Regions from separate parts of the Peribacillus sp. NPDC097198 genome, predicted to be linked through region 1. Evidence: riboswitches for the same ligand, from Rfam matches in the RefSeq annotation. Region 1 holds a riboswitch; the other holds the start of a gene.

Region 1 (5,362 bases):
AGTGTAGCCGCGTCCATTGGATTTTTTGCCTGTGTAATGGCAGAGACGACCGCAGCACCGGCAATTCCACTTTTAGAAAGCCTGTTGATATTATCCGCTGTAATCCCACCGATCGCAACGGCAGGAATCGAGGTACTGTGACAAATTCTCTCCAGTTCCCCTTTTTTCAAAGCAGTTGCGTCTTGTTTCGTTTTTGTCGGGAATACAGAGCCAACACCAATGTAGTCAGCGCCATTGTTTTCAGCTTCAAGGGCCTCCTCCAAGGTAGAGACGGATACTCCAATGATCATATTGTCAGGAACAAGGGTCTTGATGATGGGAAGAGGAAGGTCATCCTGCCCAACATGAATTCCATCCGCTCCTACAGCAAGCGCAATATCCACGCGGTCATTAATGATTAACGGAATCGAAAGTTCATCAAGGACCCCTTTTAATAGAGAAGCTTTTTGATAAAAAGTAAGGGAAGATGCCTGCTTTTCTCTAAGTTGGACGGCCGTAACTCCGCCTGATACCGCCTCGGTGATGATAGTGGTCATGTCCTCGACGGCTAATGATTCTTCCGTGACTAAATAAAGGCTCAAATCAAATGGCACTTTCTTCATGCATTTTCACCTCGTATTTCCATATGGAATCATTCATTCCTGAGATGGCATCGATAATCCGTGTCCGGTATGTCCCTGTGCCATCATTTTTTTCAAGGGTTCTGGCAGCAAGCTCACCAGAGATGCTCATGGTTGAAATTCCTGCGATAGCAGCTGAATAGTAATCCTCCGTAATTCCGCAGAAGACCCCAATCAAGGCCGTCGACATACAGCCGGTGCCGGTCACCTTTGTTAAAAGAGGGTTTCCATTATCGATGATGGACGTACGTGAAGAGTCACTAACGGCATCCTTGGCTCCACTCACGACGACAACACTCTTCAGTTTTCTAGCAGCACGTAGGGATAGTTCTGCATTACTCATGGAAAGCGGTCCTGAATCGACCCCTCGCGTTACGATATCGCCTCCCATTAGCCGATGGACTTCACTTGCATTGCCGCGAATAATCTGGACAGTCATTGAATCGAGCAGTTCCATCGCTTTCTCTGTTCGGTAAGGGGTGGAACCGACGCCCACAGGATCTAAAATTACGGGTATATGGCAATCGTTCGCTGTTTTCCCGGCAATCGCCATCGCCTCCAAGGAAACATCATCCAGTGTACCTAAGTTAATCACCAGTGCTTGTGCCAGTTTGACCATGTCCGCCACTTCTTTTGGATTGGAAGTCATAACGGGAGAACCACCAATTGCCAGGGTAGCATTGGCACAATCATTTGCAGTAACAAAGTTGGTGATTTGGTGGACGAGTGGTTGTTTCTTTCTCACTCTGCCAAATAAGTCTGCAACGGATGTATTCATGTGAAATCACTCCGTTCCTTTTTATAAAATTGATGGAAATGGTGAACGGGTCCGTGTCCCTTACCGAGTTCTAAGCTATTTCGTATCGCTTCTGAAATATAGATTTTCGCTTGTTCAATGGACGTCGCTAAAGGAAGTCCATTAGCAAGATTAGATGCAATGGCAGAGGAAAGGGTACAGCCAGTTCCATGCGTATTTTTCGTATGAATGCGTTCACCCTTGATCCAAGAGAACTCCTTGCCATCATAAAAGAGGTCATTTGGATTTCCTACTGCATGTCCTCCTTTCAGTAAAACAGCCTTCGGACCCAGTTCCAGAATAGCGGTACATGCCTTATAAAAGTCCTGCTTCGTCCGAATCGGGAATCCGGTAAGGACCTCTGCTTCCGGTATATTCGGTGTGACAAGTGTAGCAAGTGGAAGTAAATCGATTTTTAACGACGAAACGGCCCTCTCATCTAACAGATGGTGTCCACTTTTGGAAATCATGACAGGATCAAGGACGACGATAGCCGGTTTAAATAATTTTAGTGAATGGGCGACGGTTTCGACCGTCTCCTTTGATCCAAGCATCCCTATTTTTACTACGTCGACACGAATGTCTTCAAAAACGGCCGCAATTTGGTCGGTAATCACAGCGAGATCGATGGGCTGTACAGATCGAACTTCCAAGGTATTCTGCGCCGTAACGGCGGTGATAACAGACATGCCATAAACCCGATGGGCCGAAAATGTTTTTAAATCAGCTTGGATGCCGGCTCCGCCCCCAGAGTCAGATCCGGCGATCGTTAGTGCCCTTTTCATAAAAAAACCCCTTCATATAATGATTTTTTAAGAGAACTTTCAATAAAAGAAAGCCTATAATTGCGCCCGTTAAAGAACTAAGAAGAAAAGCTGGCAGAAAACCAAAAAGTGCCGCTTTTTTTCCCAATAATAAAAGCGCGATCGGATAACAGGCGATGGATCCGAGAATGCCTGTCCCCACTATTTCTCCCAAGCAGGCGTGTCCCATCCTTCTTGTTTTTTGGTAGAGGAAGGCCGCCAGCAGGGCACCAACCATGCTGCCCGGAAATGCAAAAATGGAACCTGTACCTGTCATGTTCCTGAGAAGGGATACTAAAAAGGCCTGTGTCACAGCAAAACCCGGCCCCAACATAACGGCTGTCATGACGTTGGTTACATGTTGAATAGGAAACACCTTCGCAAAACCAACAGGGATGTAAACGAATGAGCTAGTCAGTGTAGTGATGGCCGTGAACAAGCTAGTCAACGTCATTTTCCGTAACAAGTTACCAGTACCTAGCATTCAAAGCGGCCAAACCTGTTCGTTGTGAACCATGTCCCAAAATAAATATTCATATCGGGAGGTCATTAAAAAGTGTTTCTCTAATCTTTTCAATTCCCTTTCAGGCATATCTTCCGTCAGTTCGTCTAACAGCTTGGCCAACCATTTGTGCGCATCTGCGAATTCGGGGGATGCATACGATTGAATCCAAGCGATATAACGATTTGTTTCTAGTGCTGTACCATTTTGTTCTTTTAATATCGAGCCAATTTCATAGTAATCCCAGGCACAAGGAAGTAAGCAGGCAATAAGGTCGGCTAAAGTTCCATGATGGGCAGCATTGAGCATATAACCTGTATAGGCAAGGGTAATCGGAGTGGGTTCGGTATTTTCCAATTCCTCAGAACTAATTCCGAACTCCTTGCAGTAGCTCCTATGCAAATCCATTTCTACCTGTAGAGTCTCATTTAAAATACTCGCAAATTTGGTCATGATCTCAAGGTTAGTGGCCTTGATGGTCCCTAAGGCAAAAAGCTTGGCATAATCCATAAGATAGATATAGTCCTGCTTTAAGTAATAGGCGAATTTCTTTTCTGATAGTGTCCCGTTTCCAATTGCTTGAACGAAAGGATGAGTATGATTCTTTTTCCAAATTTCTTTTGAACGTTCGTGGAGTCTAGCACTGAAAGTTTTCATTTGGGTTTTCGTCATGATTTTTCCCCCTTATAATTCATTCACATACAAAGGAGGGGAGTGTCCAAAAATGAAGAACAGCCGCTTTCATATAGAAAGCGGCTGTTCTAGGAATGTACGAATCCCTTTTTCAACCTGCTTTCCTCCGCTGGTATGACCAGATCAGGTACAAAGGGTTTGATTCTCAGCCTATTAATGGCTCCCCTAGCAGTTTATTATTCAATTAAACGAAAACCCCGTTCCTGAAAACGGAACGGGGCAGATGGATGAAGTCAAATATACGACGACGATATCATCCACTTTCCTCCGCCGGCATCACCCGGATCAGGTTCAAAGGGTCCGGAACATCATTCCATCTCAGTCTTATAGAAGACTCCCCTAGTGGTATTTCGTATGTGATTATTGTCATCATATCAGATAAAAAGGAAAATGCAACCTTTGAATCCAATAGAATTTTATGAGTATTTTGTGGCGTGAAAGGGGTAGTAGGATAAAATCCCCAATGGTAAATGGAGCATACCTAACCCACGGTCAATTGGAGGGAAATATAGTTATTAGCAAAATAGGGATATGGTCTTACCTTGTGCTAAAAGGGCACACGGAAAAATAATATAAAAATTAAAAATTATTTGAATGTAATTGACTTATCCTTGCAAGTGGGATAAAATCATGTCAAAATCATTTATATTCTGTATTCTTATCCAGAGAGGTGGAGGGACTTGGCCCTATGAAACCTCGGCAACAGACCCATCGGGGAACTGTGCTTCTTCCAACAAGCAATCGCTTGGAAGATAAGAAGAGACGAACGGACCTCTGTCGACCTCTTCTTGGATTAGAAGGGGTTTTTATTTTTGTCAAATAGGGTTTAAGAATCCCATACAACAGGTATATATATTTTGGCTTTAGCAAAGCCTATAAGATTAGGGGCATTATATGTGGAAAATATGAATAAAAGGAAAGGGGCCATTCATATGGCAGAGTTTTTCGAGAAAAAAGAACAGAGGAGAGCATTGTTGATAGAAGAACTATTATCAAATGGTGTATACAAAACCTCTGATGAAAAGCATCTCTATGATGCTCCATTAAAAGCTCTTGAAGATGAATATAAGATCGTTATAGATAGATCAGGTAATGAGTCACCTCCAGAGTGCATGACTTAGTTAACCTATAGTGAACAATCAAAGAGAAAAAGCATTTGCTGTGTAAAAGCGAATGCTTTTTCTCTTTGAACTGACATAAAAAGTACAAAATATAAAAATATAATGGGTATTTTGTCACATTTCACTAGTGAAATAACATATTTAAAACATGTAAAATGATTGATTTCGCCTAGTGCTTTGGTTATGATAAAAATGTAAAATAATTGAAAAATAGGAAGTGATTATATTGAAGCCTCCTCATATAACAACAGTTGAAAAAATTGAAGAAAAACGAAAAGAAATGATTATGTTAGCAAAAAATTATGGTTTGACAAGCAGGATGACCATTCAAGCAAGTCAAGAGTTGGATTCTTTATTGAATGCGGTCACACATATAAAATTCCTGGGAGTTTGTCGCGAATAATCAGTACATCCCAGACCATTCAAATCCAGGCAATCGCCTTTTGCAATGGAAGTCATGTAGTGACACGTTTACCAAGAATGACCAAATCGCGTTCCACTCCATCGAGTTCTGCTATTTTCGGTAAATGCGCCCATTTTTCAAAACCGAATTTTGAAAAAAGCTTAATACTTGGTACATTGTGTGCGAAAATAAATCCAAGAAGTGTCTTAATCCCTATCTTCGGACTCGCCTCTATAGCCTTTTGGATTGAAAGTTGTCCAATTCCTTTCCCACGGAACTCCTCATCTATATAGATGCTAATTTCAGCGGTAAAATCATATGCGGGTCTACCATAAAAAGATTGAAAACTCATCCATCCAGCTGTTTTTCCATCATGTATGATCATATATAATGGCCGTTTGAGAATATGATGTTCCTCAAACCA
Region 2 (5,362 bases), 270 kb from region 1:
ATAGGAATTCAATCACTTCATCTACCAGGGGGGCGATTGGAAATATTTCATTTTGTGTAGTATCCGTTTCCCTCTTGGAAAGGTTAAGAAATTGTGTAATCCGATAATTAAGCTGATCCAATTCCTTTGAAATGATGTCCAGATACTTAATCTCTGGCTGTTCGGCTTGTAATAATTGAATGAAACCCATGATGGAAGTAAGGGGATTCCGGAACTCATGGACAAAACTTGATGTCATCTGGCCTAAAAGGGTCAAACGGTCTTTATGATTTGGATTGATCAGCTGATATTGCTCCGCAACCTGCTTCGTCTTTAAATCGGTATAACTGGATAAAGCGAAATAAATGAGTTTATCGAAGTACGCATTTATTTGGTGGATAACCGCAGATAGTTCTCCTTTGATGGCTTCGTAAGCGAGAAATTGATCAATGATGATCGATCTTCCGGTAGAGGTTATGGAAAAGAACATATCCATATTCAAATGCTGTTTAACCCGGCCGGCTGAAATCTTTTCCCCTAAATCCTTCAGCATATCATCTATGTTAGTATCTGTATTTTTCAGTTGTTTCATCAGTGAATTTAGAATTTTTTCTATTTCTTCTTCAAAATATTCTATATAGCCATCTGATAAATGCTTTAATCGCTCTTTCCATTCGGTAAGGATAGTAGTTTTATGAGAAGATAGGAAGTGAAGAGTCATTTCTCGATTCAATACCATTTTGCCCTCCATGTGTAGGAAAATGAATTTATCTTACTTAATTATGAATGAATTAGAATATAATTCCAAAATGCAATATATGGTTTTAATAATAACAGATTAAAAGCGTTCTTTAAATACTCATTCATGCGGTAAATGATCGGTAAAAGGGGAAAGGCTTTGTTTATATTAGGTAAACATTGTATTAATAGGGGGTTTACACATATAAAAAAGGCACCGTTCATTATTGACGGGTACCTTTTTTTTGAAATGTATAGGGTTCGATATGGACAATGACATGTTTGATGTCATGTTCCTTTAATAAGTTTTCTTCAACTTTCACTGTAATGTCATGACTTTGGATGACGGTCAAGAGCGGATTGACATGCACGGTAGTTTCAACCAGAATTTCATTCCCATGCATCCGTGCTTTAATTTCACTCATGTCTTTCACCCCATCCGTCAACAGGATGGTTTGACCTATTTGTTGGAGATGCTGTTCATCGAAACCGTCGGTCAAGGAAAGTGAAGCGTCGTGGAAAATATCCCAAGCCGTTTTGCAGATCATCAGGCCTACCACTAAAGCGGCAACCGCATCCAACCAGTCTATGCCGATTGTGGTACCGATAATACCTACGAAAGCACCGATACTGACCAGAGCATCAGAACGGTTGTCCTGTGCGACAGCATGGATGGAGGCGCTGTTTATTTTTTTGCTTAAAGCCAAGTTATAACGATAAACCCCGTACATGAAGATGGCGGAGAATAAAGCGACATAAGCTGTGAACATATTCGGTACAACTGTCGCGTCCTGCGAAAAGAATGATTCGATGGCGCTGTATATGACCTGTAATCCGACGGTGATCATAATGAAGGCGGCAACCAAAGACGCTACGGTTTCAGCTCTCAGATGACCGTATGAATGATTTTTATCCGGTGGTCGCTTTGATATTTTTAAACCTATTAATACAGCGACAGAGGCAATGATATCGGTCGTGTTGTTTAAACCATCTGCCCAAAGTCCTTTCGAGTCTCCAAAGTAACCAAACGTTAATTTGAGGGCCGACAAGAATATGTATGCGGCTATACTGATATAGGCGCCCTTTTCTGCAGAAATTGAATGTTTATCCATGTCTTTTCCCCCTCGTGCAAAATAACCTTTATAAAGATATCAAATTGAACCCTAGTGAGTCTATAGAAAAATTGTCGTCTTTATCCATCTAACTTGGCATATGGCATGTGTATTGAGGACGTGTAAAGAAGTTGGCTGGATGAAAAAATATAACCAGTAATAGGGAAAAATACTCGTGGATATAATCGTGTTATTTACTTGTCAATTAGAGAAACTAGTAGTATATTCTAACCGAGGAACAAAAATTAAATACTTCCACAAGGGGAGCCAAGATGGCTGAGAGTGAACGGTTGAGTTCAGACCCTATGAACCTGTTAGTTAGTACTAGCGTAGGGATGTGGTTTTGGATAGCAATACTGGGCATCCATTACCGCCCTGGTGTTGCTTTTTTGCATGCCAAAAAAGCGACACGGGACTCATGGGCACTTTTGCACGTGGAGAAGGGTGAGAGATGATGAAACATAAAACATTATTCATGACAGAGGTCGCGATTTTTTCTGCATTGGCATTACTGCTGGATATAGTCTCCGGTTTTGTTTTTGCAAGGATATGGCCACAGGGGGGATCGATTTCCATTGCCATGGTGCCGATATTCTTAATGGCCTATCGTTGGGGAATCAAGGGCGGAATGGCCACCGGTTTACTATTGGGGCTTTTGCAGATTGCCACTGGTTTGGCATTTCTGGCAACGCCGCTTCAAGGATTTATCGAATATTTTCTTGCTTTTACCGCCGTGGGATTATCCGGGTTGTTCATGAATAAATTTGTGAATAACCGTAAAGGGGGAAAACGGTTAAGAGGGGATATATATGCGGTTTGTGGCATGTTTGTGGGGAGCTTCCTGAGGTTTCTTTGCCATTTTACAGCAGGTATCGTTTTCTTTGGGGAATATGCGCCAAACGGGCAACCAGTCGTCCTCTATTCCTTGATTTACAATGGGACATATATGCTGTTTAGTTTTATTTTATCAGCAATCGTGGTAATGGTGCTTTATTCGGCTGCTTCGAATGTCTTGTTGAAGAAAGTCATCTAAGGACAGACCTATAAAAAGGGCCGGCTCAATTATGAGCCGGCCCTTTTCTCCATTATTTTGCAATAAATACCGAGCAAGGTGCCTGCTTGGCTATGGAACTGCTGGTGCTTCCGAGGAAGAACTTTTCCAGGCCGCTTTTTGCACTGTTGCCGACGATGATTAAATCGGCATTCGCCCGCTTTGCATAGTCACATATGCTATCGGTGGCATTTCCCTCTAAAATCTCGATATTTCCATTAACCTGGCATTCACTGAGCAATCTCATCATATTGCTTTCAGCCATCCTCACATTGTTTTCATGAACGGTGGGAGTATCGTTCATGTGCATTTGACTTTGTTGTTCTACTTCTGTTACGGGATGCGTTTGTGAAGGGTCGACATAAAATCCTGCTGCCGGTACGAACCCAGGAGCGGATGCACTCTCGATGATGCGGCTTTCACCTTTTGGATTCAGAACTTGAACAATGGTCAATTCAGCTTCCGGAAAGGCCTTTTTTAATGAAGCTCCATATTCCACTGCGCGGTTGCTCTCTTCATTTCCATCATAAGCGGCGACGATACGTTTTAATTGTTTCATCTAAGATCATCTCTCCCCATAATTTGTCATTATAGGTTATATACCCGTTTTTATTGGTTTCATGCCTTTTTCAGGTGTATATTGATTTATAAATGTGGGTAAAGGGTATGGAAAAAGAAAAGACTAGGCATGAAAGGGAGAAATATTGTAGGCACTTTGTATGGAAAAGGATAAGGGGAAAAATGTTGTGGAATTTGTTTTCCCTTTTAGCCATTGCAAGAGTTTTCTTTCATAAAAAGGGCAAAATATTTTTAATGGAGCATGTCGCATCTGGGAAAATGGGGGTACAAATGAGAGCGTTATTGAAAATAGGTCTTATAATTATATCAATCATTGTCGTAGTGGGAGCCGGTTTGTTCATATATTTTAAACAAACTGTGGATATAAGCAATCTCCAGGATCAACTTCAGCAACCGACCAAGATTTATGACGAGGATGGGAACTTAGCCAGTACCGTCACGGCTAATAAATCGGAAGGCGTCGCGATAGAGGAGATCCCGGAACATCTCATTCAAGCGGTCGTATCCATTGAGGATCACCGTTTTTATGAACATCATGGCATAGATTATCAAGCGATCATGCGTGCGATGGTGAAAAATGTCAAGGCGAAAAGCGTTGTTGAAGGCGGGAGCACACTTACCCAACAACTTGTAAAAATCACCATGCTTGAATCAGATCGGACCTTGAAAAGAAAGATAGAAGAGTTTTTCATCGCTCAAGAATTGGAACGTACGTATACAAAGGATGAAATTTTGGAAATGTATGTGAATCAAGTTTATTTTGGACATGGAGCATGGGGACTCAAAAAGGCAGCGAACATATATTTTTCAAAAGATGTTTCTGAGTTAACCGTCGCCGAAGGGGCTTTGCTTGCTGGGGTCATTAACTTGCCTTCCAAGCTCGATCCGTACAAAAATCCAGAAGGGGCGGTTAAACGACGGGATTTGGTACTGTCTAGAATGACCGAACACGGATATTTGACCGAAGAGGAAGCGGCTTCTGCCAAAAAGGATGAAGTATCGCTGCAGTTAGGTGAAGATACAGATCCTTTAAAAGGGAAGTATCCTTATTATATAGACCATGTCCTATCTGAAGCCTCCACCATGTATGGATTGGAGCTCCAGCAATTACTCACTAGGGGCTATAAAATATATACCACGTTAGATCAATCGATGCAGCAGGCAGCCGAATCAGTCTATAGCCAGGATGCCAATTTCCCTTCTGGGACAAGCAATGACATATTGGTGCAAAGTGGAACTGTCCTTCTTCATCCTAAAACAGGCGGCATTAAGGCCCTTGTTGGGGGGAGGGGCGAGCATCAATTCATGGGATATAATCGGGCGACGCAACTGAAAAGATCTCCTGGTTCGTCGATTAAACCGCTCGCTGTCTATACACCGGCAATTGAAGAAGGATATGAACTGACCGACTCTTTAAAAGATGAGAAGATGAAGTTCGGGAATTATGAACCATCGAATTTGAGCGGCACTTATAAAGGGGAGGTCCCAATGTATGAAGCCGTGATGAATTCCTTGAATGTGCCAACCGTTTGGCTCCTGAATGAAATTGGAATCGACAAGGGGCTGGATGCGCTCAAACGGTTTGGGATTCCTTATGACAAAAAAAATGACCGAAATCTATCGATAGCCTTAGGCGGGATGGATAAAGGGGTGTCCCCACTCCAAATGGCAGGAGCTTATGCGGCGTTTGCAAATGAAGGAAAGCGAAACGAAGCGCATGCCATTATAAAAATAGAAGACACGGATGGGAAAGAAATAGCAGCCTGGAAGGAAAAGAAGACAAAGGTGGCTTCGAAGGATGTCGTCGATAAGATGAATGCGATGCTTCTTGGGACAGTTAACTATGGAACGGCTAAAAATGCCGCGGTCTCTGGCTATGAAATCGCAGGAAAGACAGGATCCA

Evidence for each region. Region 1 has a riboswitch for thiamine pyrophosphate ahead of tenA (thiaminase II). Riboswitches for the same ligand answer to the same signal wherever they lie in the genome.
Region 2: another riboswitch for thiamine pyrophosphate. It lies ahead of thiT (energy-coupled thiamine transporter ThiT); the one in region 1 lies ahead of tenA (thiaminase II).

What each region holds. Positions count from the first base shown of each region.
Region 1 covers NZ_JBIWDO010000002.1:462,888-468,249, forward strand. The annotation lists gene thiE (thiamine phosphate synthase) at 1-602, opposite strand, end outside; gene thiM (hydroxyethylthiazole kinase) at 583-1,398, opposite strand; gene thiD (bifunctional hydroxymethylpyrimidine kinase/phosphomethylpyrimidine kinase) at 1,395-2,201, opposite strand; gene thiW (energy coupling factor transporter S component ThiW) at 2,170-2,703, opposite strand; gene tenA (thiaminase II) at 2,704-3,393, opposite strand; TPP riboswitch at 3,499-3,591, opposite strand; TPP riboswitch at 3,660-3,765, opposite strand; SAM riboswitch class I at 4,070-4,173, shown strand; gene ACIQXQ_RS05360 (Fur-regulated basic protein FbpA) at 4,272-4,535, shown strand; gene ACIQXQ_RS05365 (aspartyl-phosphate phosphatase Spo0E family protein) at 4,762-4,938, shown strand; gene ACIQXQ_RS05370 (GNAT family N-acetyltransferase) at 4,991-5,362, opposite strand, start outside.
Region 2 covers NZ_JBIWDO010000002.1:193,868-199,229, forward strand. The annotation lists gene ACIQXQ_RS03960 (histidine kinase N-terminal domain-containing protein) at 1-718, opposite strand, end outside; gene ACIQXQ_RS03965 (cation diffusion facilitator family transporter) at 942-1,829, opposite strand; TPP riboswitch at 2,080-2,182, shown strand; gene thiT (energy-coupled thiamine transporter ThiT) at 2,281-2,862, shown strand; gene ACIQXQ_RS03975 (universal stress protein) at 2,915-3,439, opposite strand; gene ACIQXQ_RS03980 (transglycosylase domain-containing protein) at 3,730-5,362, shown strand, end outside.